DNA from 3 places in the Streptosporangium sp. NPDC048047 genome. Region 3 is predicted to be linked to each of the others. Evidence: riboswitches for the same ligand, from Rfam matches in the RefSeq annotation. Region 3 holds a riboswitch; each other region holds the start of a gene.
What was found. Region 3 has a riboswitch for cobalamin ahead of cobN (cobaltochelatase subunit CobN). Riboswitches for the same ligand answer to the same signal wherever they lie in the genome.
Positions count from the first base shown of each region.

Region 1: linked by a shared signal. The riboswitch ahead of AB0D67_RS18245 (ribonucleoside-diphosphate reductase subunit alpha) and the one ahead of cobN (cobaltochelatase subunit CobN) in region 3 are both predicted to bind cobalamin.
Region 2: linked by a shared signal. The riboswitch ahead of AB0D67_RS01610 (ABC transporter substrate-binding protein) and the one ahead of cobN (cobaltochelatase subunit CobN) in region 3 are both predicted to bind cobalamin.

Region 1 is NZ_JBEZNH010000018.1:113,263-118,377, forward strand. Features, by position in the region: gene glmS (glutamine--fructose-6-phosphate transaminase (isomerizing)) at 1-1,080, shown strand, start outside; gene AB0D67_RS18240 (tripartite tricarboxylate transporter substrate-binding protein) at 1,177-2,307, shown strand; cobalamin riboswitch at 2,306-2,507, shown strand; gene AB0D67_RS18245 (ribonucleoside-diphosphate reductase subunit alpha) at 2,715-4,949, shown strand; gene AB0D67_RS18250 (ribonucleotide-diphosphate reductase subunit beta) at 5,019-5,115, shown strand, end outside.
Region 2 is NZ_JBEZNH010000001.1:346,478-351,592, reverse strand. Features, by position in the region: gene AB0D67_RS01620 (ABC transporter ATP-binding protein) at 1-583, opposite strand, end outside; gene AB0D67_RS01615 (iron ABC transporter permease) at 580-1,704, opposite strand; gene AB0D67_RS01610 (ABC transporter substrate-binding protein) at 1,705-2,667, opposite strand; cobalamin riboswitch at 2,737-2,870, opposite strand; gene AB0D67_RS01605 (Gfo/Idh/MocA family oxidoreductase) at 3,009-3,869, opposite strand; gene AB0D67_RS01600 (histidine phosphatase family protein) at 4,122-4,703, shown strand; gene AB0D67_RS01595 (hypothetical protein) at 4,732-5,091, opposite strand.
Region 3 is NZ_JBEZNH010000032.1:13,950-19,064, reverse strand. Features, by position in the region: gene AB0D67_RS24720 (precorrin-8X methylmutase) at 1-195, opposite strand, end outside; gene AB0D67_RS24715 (precorrin-3B synthase) at 192-1,301, opposite strand; cobalamin riboswitch at 1,542-1,661, shown strand; gene cobN (cobaltochelatase subunit CobN) at 1,715-5,115, shown strand, end outside.

The DNA of each region.
Region 1 (5,115 bases), on a different contig from region 3:
TACGAGCACTACCTGCTCAAGGAGATCTCCGAGCAGCCCGAGACGGTGGCCCGCACGCTGCGCGGCCGCCTCGACGACCGCTTCCACATCGCCCACCTGGGCGGCCTCAACATGGACGCGCGGGAGAGCCGGTCGTTCCGCCGCGTGAAGATCATCGGCTGCGGGTCCGCCTACTACTCCGGCCAGATCGGCGCCCAGCTCATCGAGGAGCTGGCGCGCATCCCGGCCGACGCCGAGCCGGCCAGCGAGTTCCGCTACCGCAGCCCCGTGGTGGAGCCCGACACCCTGTACGTGGCGATCAGCCAGTCGGGGGAGACCTACGACACCCTCGCCGCCGTCCAGGAGCTCAAGCGCAAGGGCGGGCGGGTGCTCGGCATCGTCAACACCGTGGGCAGCGCGATCGCCCGCGAGTGCGACGGCGGCCTGTACCTGCACGCGGGTCCCGAGGTGTCGGTGGCCAGCACCAAGGCGTTCACCTCGACCGCGGTGGCGTTCGCGCTGCTCGCGCTGCACCTGGGCCGGGTACGCGACCTGTCCCCGGCCGACGGCCGCCGCGTCTGCGAGGGCCTGCGGCGGCTGCCCGGCCAGATCGAGGAGATCCTCGCGCTGGAACCCCAGATCAAGGAGCTGGCGGCCAAGTACGCCGATACGGCGAGCATGATGTTCGTGGGCCGGGTCCGCGGCTACCCGGTGGCCCGCGAGGGCGCGCAGAAGCTCAAGGAGATCTCCTACGTGCACGCCGAGGCCTACCCGGCCAGCGAGCTCAAGCACGGGCCGCTGGCGCTGATCGGCCCGGAGACGCCGACCGTGGCGATCGTCCCCGACGACGAGCTGCTGGACAAGAACCTCACCACCCTGGGCGAGATCCGGGCGCGCGGCGGCCGGGTGCTCATGGTCGGGCACCGTACGGCGGACCCGAAGCTGGCCGACGACTGCGTGGTGGTGCCGAAGAACGAGATCGAGCTGGACCCGATCCTGCTGACGATCCCGCTCCAGCTGCTGGCCTACCACGCCGCCGTGGCGCTGGGCCGCGACGTCGACAAGCCCCGTAACCTCGCCAAGAGCGTCACCGTGGAGTGAGCCTGCCGTCCCTCCTCCCGGCGAGACCGCCATATGTCACAGAAAGTGACATAGGTGTAACCTGAGGTATCGGGGGTCTCGGGGGGAGGGCGCGTCGTGCACCGCAGGCGGTTCTTCTCGTTCGCCGCCGGGCTCGCCGTCCTCGGCTGCTGCGGCGGCTGCGGCGGTCCGGACAGGCCGTTCACCGCCATGCTGACCCTCATCGTGCCCGCCGCCCGCGGGCACGGCTGGGATCCCCTCGCCCGCGGCATGGCGGCCGTCGCGGGCGCCGAGGGGCTGGCGCGGGCGGCCGGGGTGGAGAACCGTCCGGGCGGCCCGGCGGGCGCCGCCCTGGAGGCGCTCGCCTCCCATGGGGCGCCCTACGGATCGCCGTCCGGGACACCGTACGGGTCGCGGTCCGGGGCGCCGTCCGGGCCGTCGTCCCGTGAGCGGTCCGTCCGCGACCCGCTCTCCCGCGAGCCGTTCTCCCGGGATGGGAGGCTGCTCCTCGCCGGGATGCCCGCGGTGGCCGGGGCGGAGATCGCCGACACCGCCGCCGTGGTCGACTCCACCACCCCGCTGGCCCGGCTGGCCGGCGACTGGGCGGCCCTGATCGTCCTGCCCGGCTCCCGTCTGCGCTCCTTCGAGGACCTCGCCGCGTTGCTGCGCCGCGACCCGGGCGGGCTGGTGATGGGCGGGCGCCTGGAGGGCGGCTCCGACCACGTGCTCTACGGCATGATCGCCAAATGCCTCGGGGCGGACGCCCGGCTGCTGCAGTACGCCGGGTATCCCACCGCCGCCGACGCCGTCGAGGCGCTCCGCGACGGCCGGGTGGGCGCGATCCTGGGCTCGGCGCGCTCCTTCACGCGCGAGATCGCCGCCGGCCGCCTGCGGCCGCTGGTGGTCTCCTCCGCCGAGCGGCTCCCCGGGATCGACGCGCCGACGCTGATGGAGATGGACGTCCGGCTGGAGTACACCGACTGGTGCGGGGTGTTCGGCCCGCGGGGCATGAGCCCGGACGACCGGGACCGGGCCGTGGCCCTGTGCGACGCCCTCGACGCCTCGCCGCGCTGGCGGTCCCTGTGCGAGGCCGGGGGCTGGAGCCGGATCTACCTCAGCGGCGACGACTTCCGCCAGTGGCTGTCCGGCGAGACCGGCCGGGCCCGTGACGTGCTCCGTGATCTCGGTTTGCTCAAAGCCTTCGCCACAACCTGTTGGGGTAGTTGCGTCCGAAGCCACTACATGTAGGATCCTCGTCGTTGCCGGCTCGCCTTCCGCGTGAAGGCGAGGCAAGAGGGAACCCGGTGCGAATCCGGGGCTGCCCCGCAGCGGTGAACGGGAACGACCGCCGTCAGGAGCACTGGGCCATGCGCCCGGGAAGCGACGGCCAGTAGGCATGCGCCAGGCGCCCGTGAGTCCGAAGACCTGCCGGCGACGGGAAAGACGGGAGAAGGGGACCGGGCCGGGTGCCGGGGCCGCGTGAGGCGGCCCGGGGCGCGCGGCGCGGCCGCCTCTCCCGGCACAGATGTCCAGGGCCTCGAGGGTGGGCCCGCGGACGAGGCGGTCCGGCATGCCCGTGAACCGTTCTCCGACGCGTGCCCTTGACCCGGCGGGAGCCCTACGGGAAGAGCACCGAGCACGCCAGGAGGAAGCACGTGGCACCGATCGTGACCGAGGCAGCCGAGACAGCCGAGGGGACCGGGCAGGCACGCGAGGATCTGGCCGGCCGCCGGCTGGCCATCGAGGAGGCCGCCGCCCGGGTGGTCGCCGATCCGGAGAACTCCAGGGTCGCCGCCGGCCTGCTGGCCGGGCTGATCGCCGACGAGGCCGCCGCCCACGGCGTGCGGACCTTCGCCGGGTCCGTCGCCGCCGCCCACGCCGCCGGGCTGCTGCAGGACGGCCTGGCCGCCTTCGTCGCGGCGCACGCCGCCGAGCTGGACGGCCTCGTCGACGACGCCGCCGACGCCCGGTTCGAGTACTTCGGCCTGCGCACGGTCTACGACCGCTACCTGCTGCGCCACCCCGAGACCCGCGGCGTGCTGGAGCGCCCGCAGCACTTCTTCCTGCGGGTGGCGTGCGGCCTGTCGGAGACGGTGGAGGAGGCCGCCGAGCTGTACCGCCTCATGTCCACCCTGTCCTACCTGCCCAGCTCGCCCACCCTGTTCAACTCCGGCTCCCGCCGCCCCCAGCTGTCCTCCTGCTTCCTGCTCGACTCGCCCCGCGACGAGCTGGAGGCGATCTACGAGCGGTACGGGCAGATCGCGCGGCTGTCGAAGTACGCCGGGGGCATCGGCGTCTCCTGGACCCGGATCCGCTCACGCGGCTCGCTGATCCGCGGCACCAACGGCCACTCCAACGGCGTCGTGCCGTGGCTGCGCACCCTGGACTCGAGCGTCGCCGCGGTCAACCAGGGCGGCCGCCGCAAGGGCGCGGCCTGCGTCTACCTGGAGACCTGGCACGCCGACATCGAGGACTTCCTGGAGCTGCGCGACAACACAGGTGAGGAGTCGCGCCGCACGCACAACCTCAACCTCGCCAACTGGATCCCCGACGAGTTCATGCGCCGTGTCGAGGCCGACGGCACCTGGTCGCTGTTCGACCCCAAGGAGGTCCCGTACCTCACCGACCTGTACGGCGAGGCGTTCGACGCGGCCTACCGCGCCGCCGAGGCCGAGGGCCGGTACGTCCGCCAGGTCCCGGCCCGCGCCTTGTACGGCCGGATGATGCGCACCCTCGCCCAGACCGGCAACGGCTGGATGACCTTCAAGGACGCCGCCAACCGCACCTCCAACCAGACGGCCCTCCCCGGGAACGTCATCCACCTGTCGAACCTCTGCACCGAGATCCTGGAGGTCACCGGCGACGCCGAGACCGCCGTGTGCAACCTCGGGTCGATCAACCTGGCCGCCCACCTCGACGGCGGGCGGATGGACTGGGAGCGGCTGCGCTCCACCGTCCGCACCGCCGTAGGGTTCCTGGACCGCACGATCGACCTGGGCTTCTACCCGACCCCCGAGGCCGAGGCCGCCAACCGCAGGTGGCGGCCGATCGGGCTGGGCGTGATGGGCCTGGCCGACGTGTTCTTCACGCTGCGGCTGCCGTTCGACTCCCCGGAGGCGCTGGAGCTGTCCACCCGGATCTCCGAGGAGATCGCGCTCGCCGCCTACGCCACCTCCTCCGACCTGGCCGTCGAGCGGGGCCGCCACCCCTCCTACGACGAGACCCGCGCCGCCCGCGGCGTGCTGCACCCCGACCACTACGGCGCCGGACGGTCGGCGGAGTGGGCGGCGCTGCGGGCCAGGATCGCCGGGACGGGCCTGCGCAACTCGCTCATGGTCGCGATCGCGCCCACCGCGACCATCGCCTCCATCGCCGGCTGCTACGAGTGCATCGAGCCACAGGTCTCCAACGTCTTCAAGCGCGAGACCCTCTCGGGGGAGTTCCTCCAGGTCAACCGCTACCTGGTCCGCGACCTCACCGAGCGCGGCCTGTGGACCCCGCAGGTCCGCGACGCGATCAAGCGGGCCGACGGCTCGGTCCAGGACGTCCCCGGCGTCCCCGGCGACCTGAAGGCGCTCTACCGCACCGCCTGGGAACTGCCGCAGAAGGCGCTCATCGACCTGGCCGCCGCGCGCATGCCGTACATCGACCAGTCGCAGTCGCTGAACCTCTTCATGGCCACGCCGACCATCGGCAAGCTCTCCTCGATGTACGCCTACGCCTGGAAGTCCGGGCTGAAGACGACCTACTACCTGCGGTCCCGCCCGGCGACCCGGATCGCGCAGACCACCGTGGCCCGCGCCGCCGCCTCCGACGCCTCCGACGCCTCCGTTCCGGAGGCCGTCGCCTGCTCGCTGGAGAACCCCGAGTACTGCGAGGCCTGCCAGTAGGGACCGCCCCGGCTCCCCGTCCCGTCCCACCCGAACCTCTTCACCCGGAACCCACGGAGGGCTCTCCCGATGCTGCTCGACCCCGGAATGGACCTCACGCTGCGCCCCATGCGCTACCCGGACTTCTACGAGCGCTACCGCGCCGCGATCCGCAACACCTGGACCG
Region 2 (5,115 bases), on a different contig from region 3:
GCACGACGCGCTGGCGCTCCCCGCCGGACAGCCGGCCGAGCGGGCGGCGGGCCAGGGACGACAGGTCGAGGCGTTCCAGCACCGACGCGGTCGTCTCCCGGTCGCGGCGGCCCTCGCGCCCCAGGTAGGGGATGTACGGCGTGCGGCCCAGCAGGGCGTAGTCGAAGACGGTCATGTCGTCCGGCAGGGCGGGGGTCTGGGGGGCGTAGGCCAGCAGCCTCGCCCGTTCCCGGGCTTTGAGCGAGCGGACCGGCGCGCCGTCGATGAGCACCTCCCCCGAGTGGGGCAGCACCCCGGCGATCGCCTTGAGCAGCGTGGACTTGCCCGCGCCGTTGGCCCCGATGACGGCGAGCCAGCCGCCGCGTCGGATCCGCAGGCCGACGCCGGACAGCACGGTCCGCGTCTCCAGCACGACCCCGAGGTCGCGCACCTCGACACCGCTCGCCGTGTCCCCGCCGTCCCCGCCGCTCCTGTCCATCCCGCCGTCCGGGACCGGGTCACGGTGGTCCGCCACCGGCCCGTCCGAGCCCCGGCGGTCGCTCCGGCGGCCCGCCGCCGGCCCGTCCGTGTCCCGGCCGCTCATGTGTCCGTCCTCTTGGTCACGCGGAGCACGGCGACGAAGAACGGCGCGCCGACGAAGGCGGTCACCACGCCGATGGGCAGCTCGGCCGGGGCGAGCACGGTCCTGGCCAGCAGGTCGGCGAGGACTAGGAAGGCGCCGCCGCCGAGCAGCGAGAGCGGGAGGACGATCCGGTAGGAACCTCCGGCGAGGCGCCGGACCGCGTGCGGTACCACGACGCCGACGAAGCCGATCAGCCCGCTGACCGCCACCGCCGAGGCGGTGGCCAGCGAGGCGGCGAGCAGTACGGTGAACCGGACCCTGGCCACGTTGAGTCCCAGGCTCGCGGCCTCGTCGTCGCCGACGGACAGGACGTCCAGCAGCCTGCCGTGCAGCAGCATGACCGTCACCGAGACCGCCGCGTACGGGGCGACCAGCGCCAGCTGACTCCAGCCTCCGCCGACGTTGCCGAGGATCCACGAGTAGATGCGCTCCAGCTCCTCGACCCGGAGCTGCTGCAGGAAGGTCTGGATGGCGGTGAGGAAGGAGGTGACGGCCACGCCCGCCAGGACGAGCGTGGCGGTTCCCCCGCCCCGGCCCGCGACGTTGCCCAGCGCGTAGGCGAGCACGACGCCGCCGATGGCCCCGGCGAACGCGGCCGCCGGGATGGTCAGCGACTGGTCGTCGCCCCTGGTGAACACGACCGTCGCCGTGGTCGCCAAGCCGGCGCCCGCCGCGGCGCCCAGCAGGTACGGGTCGGCCAGCGGGTTGCGGAAGACGCCCTGGTAGGCGGCTCCGGCGGAGGCGAGCAGGCCGCCGACGACCGCGGCGAGCAGGACCCTGGGCAGCCGCAGCTCCCACAGCAGGCTCTGCTCGACCGGCGCCAGCCCCGGGTCGGCCGAGACGAACGGCAACCAGTCGAGCAGCTGCAGCGCCGCCTTCCCCGGCGGGATGTCGGCGGCGCCGACCAGGAACGCGGCGAGGGCGCTCGCCAGGAGCACCCCGACCGCCGCCAGCGCCGCCGCCGGCCGGAGCCGGGCCGCACGTCCCGGCCGTCCGGCCGGGACACCGGGACCGTCAGGACTGTCGGGCATGTCGGGGGCGTCGCGGCTGAGGAGGCCGGAGGGGCGGGCGGAGCGGGTCACCTAGTCCGTCGCGGCCTTCTGCACGGCCTCGCCGACCTTCTCGGCGAGGTCCACGACGCGCGGCCCCCAGCGGGAGGCGATGTCGTCGTCGAGCTCGACGACCCGGTCCTTCCCGACGGCGGAGAGCTTGGACCAGCCGGGACGCTTGGCGAGGGTGGCCGCGGTCTGTGCGCAGCACTTGGTGTCGGCCAGGAACACCAGGTCGGGGTCCGCCTGGGCGACGAACTCGGCGGAAAGCTTGGGGTAGCCGCCGGCCGGGTCGGGCGCCTTGTCCGCGATGTTGGTCAGGCCGAACAGCCCGTAGACCTGGCCGAGGAACGTGCTGGACGTCACCGAGTAGGGCGTGGCGTCCAGCTCGTGGTAGTAGGTGAGGTTCTTGTCCTTGGGCGCGGCGGCGGCCAGCTCGTCGATCCGCTTGCGCATCCCGGTCACGACCTCGTCGGCCTTGGCCTTGTTGCCGGTGGCGGCGCCGAGGTCGCCGATCTGGTCGTAGGTCTCGTCGAGCTTGGCGGCCGCGGGCTCCAGCAGGACGGGGACCTTGACCTTGGCCAGCTTGGCGACGATGCCGTCGATGTCGTTGGCGAGCACGACCAGGTCGGGCTTCTGGGCGATGATCGCCTCGGCGTTCGGCTTGAAACCCGACAGGTCGGTCTTGGGGGCCTCGGCCGGGTAGGTGGACTGGTCGTCCACCGCGACCACCTGGGGCCCGGCGCCGACGGCGAACAGGCTCTCGGTGGCGGTGGGCGACAGGGAGACGACGCGCTCGGGCTTCCTGGCGATGGTGACCGGGCCGTTGCCGGCCTGGACCGTGACGGGGAACCCGGCCGCCTGGGCGGCGGGCGCGGAGCTCGCCCCCGAGGAGACCGCGGGGGACGAGGAGGACGAGGGGGAGTTCTGACCGCATCCGGCCAGGGCCAGCATGCCGAGCAGGGCACCGGCGAGAACGGGGCGTACGGGCCTCAACCGAGGTCCTTTCAGTTGCCGGAACCGAGAGACCCGCGAGAAGCGACGGATCACCCTTTTCCACGAGGGCTGACGACGTCGGCACAACGGAGGCGACCTGGCTCGGCCCCATGGGGACCATGACAGTTGCGGGACAGCGCCGGACTCACACCGGACTTCGCTACACGTTATGCGTCGGGCAAACGTTACCAATTCCCCGGGGAGCCGCGACATGGGACCCTCGGACCGGCCTCCCCCGCCCGGCCGCAGGACCCGCGCCGTCAACCTTCCCTCACCCGGCCACGCCTCGCGCCGCCCGGAGGACTCCCCCGGCGGGGTCGCGCGGCGCGGCGCCGGACCCGTCAGGCGTGGGTGAGCTGCTCCTCCGCCGCCGCGATGATCTCCTGAAGGCGCAGGCCGTGGGCGGCGTCGAGGGGGTGGCCGCCCCCGCCGCGGACGGCCTCGGCGAACTCCGCGAGCATCACCGAGAAGACGTCGGAGCCGAGCCGGTCGCCGTTCATGGCCTCCGTGCCCAGCTTGCCGTAGACCTCGACGGCGGCCGGCGGCTTGTCGCCCGGCACGCTCATGCACAGCGACGCCTCGCTGACCGCGCCGCCCTCGTGCTCCAGCAGCAGGCCGACCCAGCCCCGTGGGTTGCCGTGGGCGCGGACCGCGGTGACCCGGCCGAGCGCGGCGTCCAGCATGTCGATCATGTGCGGGCCGACGTCGAGGATCGCGCCGCGCTCCAGCCGCCAGGGGCTGGTGAAACCGCTGCCGAGCAGCGCGCCGGAGATGTGGGCCGCCCTGCCGCCGAAGGGCTCGATCGCCGAGACCCGGGCCAGGAACGCCCTGGTGGCCGGCGAGTAACGCCAGGTGAGGACCATCTGGGAGGGCACCCCGGCCTCGGCGACCGCGTCCGCCAGCCGCCGGGCCCCCTCCAGGTCGGCCGCGAGGGGCTTCTCCAGCAGCAGCGCCTTGCCCTCCTTGGCGGCGCGCACGCCCAGCTCGGCCTGTACGGCGGGCGGCACCGCGAACGCGACCGCCTCGCAGCTGTCGAACAGCTCCTCGATCCGCTCGAAGACCGGGACGCCGAACCCGGCCGCCGCTCCGGGCCGCCGCGCCCACACGCCGGTCAGGCGGGTGTGCGGTCCGGCCGACAGCATCGGCGCGTGCACCTTCTCGGCCCACGGCCCGGCACCCACCAGGCCCACAGATATCGTCACATCCCCCAGCCTCTCACGGGGTGCACCGCCGGGCGGGGGCACTCCGCCGAACCGGTCTCGACGCTTCGCCGAACCCGTCTCGACGCTCCGCTGAACCGGAGGGATCGGATGGCGGATCAACCGGACACGCAAGGATCGGGCGCGGAGGGGACCGGACGCGCAAGGACCGGACGGCCCCGCGGGGAGCGTTTCCGCCGGGTGGCAGGGGCACCCGATCGGCCGCGCCGGCCGTACCGGCATGATGGGTGACATATGAGAGAGATGTTCCTGCTACGGCACGGCGAGACGGAGTGGAGCCGGAACGGCCGCCACACCGGGCGCACGGACCTTCCGCTCACCGAGAGGGGGGAGGCCCAGGCGCGGGCGCTCGCCCGGCTGGTCGCGGAGCGGTCCTTCGACCTGGTGCTGGTCAGTCCCGCGGCGCGGGCCCGCCGTACGGCGGAGCTGGCCGGCCTCACCGACTACGAGATCGATCCCGACCTGTGGGAGTGGGACTACGGCGGGTACGAGGGGATCACCACTCCGGTGATCCGCGAGGACCGGCCCGGCTGGTACCTGTGGCGTGACGGGGTGGTCCCCGGCGACGCCGCCCATCCCGGCGAGAGCGCGGCGGAGGTCGGCGCCCGCGCCGACCGGGTGATCGGCCGGGCCCGCGCCGCCGGGGGCGAGGTGGCCCTGGTGGCCCACGGGCACTACCTGCGGGTGCTGTGCGCCCGCTGGCTGGATCTCCCTCCGACCGACGGCCGGCTCTTCCGGCTGGACACCGGCACCTACTCCCGGCTGGGCTACGAGCACGCCGAGCCGGTCGTGCTCAGCTGGAACGCCCCGCTCTAGAGCCGCGCCCGGCCGGAACGACCCACCGCTAGAGGAGCGGACCGCCGGGGGCCGCCGCCGTGGCGGGGACCGGTCCGGCGGGAACCCTCGGAACGGCGGGGCCCGGTTCGCCGGAGACCGCCGGGCCGGCGGGGACGGTCGCCGCGCCGGGTTGCGGTCCGCGGCCGGTCAGCCATTCGATGACGCCGCGGTGGCCGCGGCGGGCTTCCTCGAAATGCCGCCACCGCCAGTAGCGGGGCTGGTCGCGCACCCCGGTGACCCACGTGCTGTAGGACACCGGGGCGGGCGTCCCGTCCCGGCCGGCGGGCGAGGCCACGCCGTAGGTGCGGATCACGACGCGCCCGCCCGGTGCGAACAGCACGTCGTCGGCCACGGGATACAAGGTCATCTGGTCGAGCACGGTCGAAGCCCC
Region 3 (5,115 bases):
CGCCCGCTCGGCCCGGACGACCGCCCCGGGCGACCAGTCCAGGTCGCGCACCAGGTCGGTCATGCCGCAGGCATGGATCATCCGTACCGCCACCCGGGCGACCTCGGGCGGCAGGCCGTCCAGGTCGCTCTCGGCGCGGATCGTGGCGAACGACAGCCGGTAGATCTCGGCGCCGTCGCGTATGTAGTCGGTCACTGATGCCTTTCCTCGTATCCGTCGGCGGTGGCGACCATCCGCACGACCCGGCCGGGCGGCAGCCCGCACTGCCGCTCGCAGCCCGCCCAGTGCACGGGCAGCTCCGTGTGACGCCGGGGCACCCAGCGTGCGGCGTCGGCCCGCACGTCGGCCAGGGCCTTGGCGCATCCGGGCCGTCCCGCGCAGGCGGTCACGCCCGTCCAGGGGGAGTCCGGGTCGGTGATGAGCCCGGCCGCCTCCAGCGCGCCGCCGACGCCGGGGCGGTCCGCGACGAAGACGGTACGGCGGGGCGACAGCCGCACCTCGGCGTCGGGGGGTCCGGTGACCCGCCCGGCGGGGCCGGGGTGCGCGACGGGCCACCCGGGCATCGGCGGCGCCGGAGGCCGCTCGGCGGGACCGGTGCGTGCCGGGGTCCGCTCGGTGAAGCGGGCGGGCGTCGAAGCCCGCTCGGCGAGGCCGGCGAGCGCCAGGGCCTGTTCGGGAGTGAGACGGCCCAGCGGCACCAGTGCCTCCACCAGTCCGGCGGGCCGCTCCGGAGGGAGGGGCGGCCGGTACGCGCCCGCCGTCCCGCCCAGCTCGGCGGCGATCCTCGCCGGGCCGTCCGCCAGCTCGGAGACGCGCCACTCGTCGGTACGCAGCCGCAGGAAGGCCGCCGCCGCCTCCAGCAGGCCGTCGACCGTGCCCGGCACGCCGTCCACCTCGTACCCGGCCAGCAGCAGCCGGCCGTCGACGGAGGCCGCGTCGACGGGCAGCCCGGTGCCGCCCAGCGCGAAAAGGAACCGGCCGGGCAGCCCGGCCAGTTCCGGCCGGGCGCACAGGGACCGGTCCAGCTCGGCCACGAGCGCGCCGGCCACCGACGGCGCGGCGACGATGTTGCGCACCCGCTCGTGCGTGTCCGAGGGCCGCAGCCCGGCCTCCGCGATCCGCGCGGCGAAGGCGGCGGGGTCGCGCAGGCCCCGCACCTGCACGTTGGCTCGCGAGGTCAGCTCGATCACCCCGGAGCCGAGGTCGCGGGCGCAGCGGGCCAGCTCCCGCAGCTGCGGCGTGGTGAGGATGCCGCCCGGCGTGCGCACCCGGGCCAGCGGACCGTCGGCGGCCTGGTGCACCTGGACCGTCCCCGGGCAGGCGTCGGGACGTGCTCGCCCACCGGGACGCGCCCGTCTGTCAGGGCGTGGCGGTCCGTCAGGGCGTGGCGGTCCGTCAAGGCGTGGCGGTCCGTCAAGGCGTGGCGGTCCGTCAAGGCGTGGCGGCTCGTCCGGGCGGGTCCGTCCGGTGCGGCCGTCCGGGGGGAAGTCGTGGATGGTCATGGCGGATCTCCCGTCATAGGCTTGCCGGAGGCGAAGGTCAGGAGGAAGCCGGTGTGAGTCCGGCGCGGTCCCGCCACTGTCACCGGGGAGCGAACCCCACCGCAGGCCACTGTCACAGGGAAGGCCGGGGTGAGCGTCGATCCGGGAGCCAGGAGACTCCGGCCGCCGCGACACCCGCGACCGGGGCGAGGACCCCGAGGGAGGACATCCCCGTGCCCACAGTCCTTTTGCTGTCGACGTCCGACACCGACCTGCTGAGCGCGAGGGCCAGCGGCGCCGGCTACCGGCTCGGCAACCCCGCCAGGCTCCTGGCCGACGACGTCCCCGGCCTCGTGGAGGGCGCCGACCTGGTCGTGGTGCGCCTGCTGGGCGGGCGCCGCGCCTGGGAGGAGGGCCTCGACGCGCTGCTGGCCGGGCCCCGGCCGGTCGTCGTCCTGGGCGGCGAGCAGGCCCCCGACGCCGAACTGATGGAGCTGTCCACCGTCAGCGGCGGCGTCTGCGCGCAGGCGCACTCCTACCTGGCCCACGGAGGCCCCGCCAACCTGGCCGAGCTGCACGCCTTCCTGACCGACACCGTGCTGCTGACCGGCCGGGGCTTCGAACCGCCCCTGCCGGCCCCGGCCTGGGGTCCGCTGGAGCGCGAGGCGGCGGACACGACCGGTCCGGTGATCGGGGTGCTCTACTACCGGGCCCACCACATGGCGGGCAACACCGCCTTCGTCGAGTCCCTGTGCCGGGCCGTCGAGGCCGCGGGCGGCCGGGCGCTCCCGGTCTTCTGCTCCTCGCTCCGCACGGCGGAGCCCGGCCTGCTCGAAACGCTGCGCCGGGCCGACGCGCTGGTCGTCACCGTGCTGGCGGCGGGCGGCTCCAACCCGGCGGCGGCCGGCGCGGGCGGCGACGACGGGGCCTGGGACGTCGGCGCGCTCGCCCGGCTCGACGTCCCGATCCTGCAGGGTCTCTGCCTGACGAGCAGCCGGAAGGCGTGGGAGGAGAACGACGACGGCCTCTCCCCGCTGGACGCGGCCTCGCAGGTGGCGATCCCGGAGTTCGACGGCCGGATCATCACCGTGCCGTTCTCCTTCAAGGAGATCGACCCCGACGGCCTGACCGTCTACGTCGCCGACCCCGAGCGGGCCGCCCGGGTGGCCGGCATCGCCGTACGGCACGGCCTGCTGCGCCGTACCCCGCCCGCCGGGCGTCGCCTGGTGGTGATGCTGTCGGCCTACCCGACCAAGCACTCGCGCGTCGGCAACGCCGTCGGCCTCGACACCCCCGCCAGCACCGTGCGCCTGCTCGCCCGCCTCGCCGAGGCGGGCTACGACCTGGGCGAGGGGTTCCCGGGGGTGGCCGAACAGGACGGCGACGCGCTGATCCACGCCCTGATCGCCGCCGGGGGCCAGGACCCCGACTGGCTGAGCGAGGAGCAGCTCGCGGGCAACCCGATCCGCATCGCCGCCGCCGACTACGCGGAGTGGTACGCCACCCTTCCCGGGGACCTGCGCGAGGGGATGGAGCGCCACTGGGGGCCGCCCCCCGGTGAGCTGTTCGTGCACGAGGGCGACATCGTGCTGGCCGCGCTGCGCTCCGGGAACGTGGTCGTGATGGTGCAGCCGCCGCGCGGCTTCGGTGAGAACCCGATCGCGATCTACCACGACCCCGACCTGCCGCCGAGTCACCACTACCTGGCGGCCTACCGCTGGCTGTCGTCGTCCTTCGGCGCGCACGCCATGGTGCACGTCGGCAAGCACGGCAACCTGGAATGGCTGCCGGGCAAGTCCGCGGGCATGTCCGCCTCCTGCGGCACCGACGCCGCGCTCGGCGACCTGCCGCTCATCTATCCGTTCCTGGTCAACGACCCGGGCGAGGGCACCCAGGCCAAGCGGCGGGCGCACGCCGTCCTGGTCGACCACCTGGTGCCGCCCATGGCCAGGGCCGAGACCTACGGCGACATCGCCCGGCTGGAGCAGCTGCTCGACGAGCACGCCTCCATCGCCGCCATGGACCCGGCCAAGCTCCCCGCCGTCAGGGCGCAGATCTGGACGCTGATCCAGGCGGCCAGGCTCGACCACGACCTGGGCCTGACCGACCGGCCGCACGACGCCGAGTTCGACGACTTCCTGCTGCACGTCGACGGCTGGCTCTGCGAGGTCAAGGACGCGCAGATCCGCGACGGCCTCCACGTGCTCGGCCAGGCCCCCGAGGGCCCGGCGCGGGTGGACCTGGTGCTGGCGATGCTGCGCGCCCGGCAGATGTGGGCGGGCGCGCGGACGCTGCCCGGCCTGCGCGAGGCGCTCGGGCTCGCCGAGGACGGCAGCGCCGCGCTGGGTGAGGTGGACCGCGTCGAGGCGGTGGCCAGGACGCTCGTCGAGACGATGGAGGAGCGCGGCTGGCACCCGGCCGCCGCCGCCGAGGTGGCGCGCGCCGTGCTCGGATCCGCCGACGTCCTGTCCACCGGCTCCACCGCCGCCGGGACCGCGGGCGGCGGCACCGCGAATGCCGGAGCCGCGGGCGTCGGCACCGCGGGCGTCGGGAGCGTGGACGCCGGGAGCGTGGACGCCGGGGCCGGGGACCGCGTCCCGCTCGTCACCCGCGTCCTGGAGTTCGCGGCCACCGAGGTCGTGCCCCGGCTGAGCCGTACGACGGACGAGATCGACCATGTGCTGCACGCCCTCGACGGCGGCTATGTGCCCGCCGGGCCCAGCGGTTCGCCGCTGCGCGGCCTGGTCAACGTGCTGCCGACCGGGCGCAACTTCTACTCCGTCGATCCGCGCGCGGTGCCCAGCAGGCTCGCCTGGGAGACCGGGCAGGCCATGGCCGACTCGCTGCTTGAGCGCTACCGCGCCGACCACGGCGAGTGGCCGCGCTCGGTGGGCCTGTCGGTGTGGGGCACCAGCGCCATGCGCACGGCGGGCGACGACGTGGCCGAGGTCCTCGCCCTGCTCGGCGTACGGCCCCGGTGGGACGAGGCGTCCAGGCGCGTCACCGGTCTGGAACCGGTTCCGCTGGAGGAGCTGGGCCGTCCCCGGATCGACGTGACGGTGCGCATCAGCGGCTTCTTCCGCGACGCCTTCCCGCACGTGGTCGTCCTGATCGACGACGCCGTACGGCTCGTCGCCGGGCTGGAGGAGGACGACGAGGACAACCACGTGCGCGCCCACGTACGCGCCGAGGGCCACGGCGACGAGCGCCGCGCCACGCTGCGCGTCTTCGGCTCGGCGCCGGGGGCGTACGGCGCCGGGCTGCTGCCGCTGATCGACAGCCGCAACTGGCGCGACGACGCCGACCTGGCCGAGGTCTACGCCGTGTGGGGCGGCTACGCCTACGGCCGCGACCTGGACGGCGTGCCCGCGCGTCCCGCCATGGAGAGCGCCTACCGCCGCATCGCGGTCGCCGCCAAGAACATCGACACCCGTGAGCACGACATCGCCGACTCCGACGACTACTTCCAGTACCACGGCGGCATGATCGCCACCGTGCGGGCGCTGACCGGCAGGGCTCCGGCAGCCTACGTGGGCGACAGCACCAGGCCCGAGGCCGTCCGCACCCGGACCCTCTCGGAGGAGACGTCGCGGATCTTCCGCGCCCGCGTGGTCAACCCCCGGTGGCTGGCCGC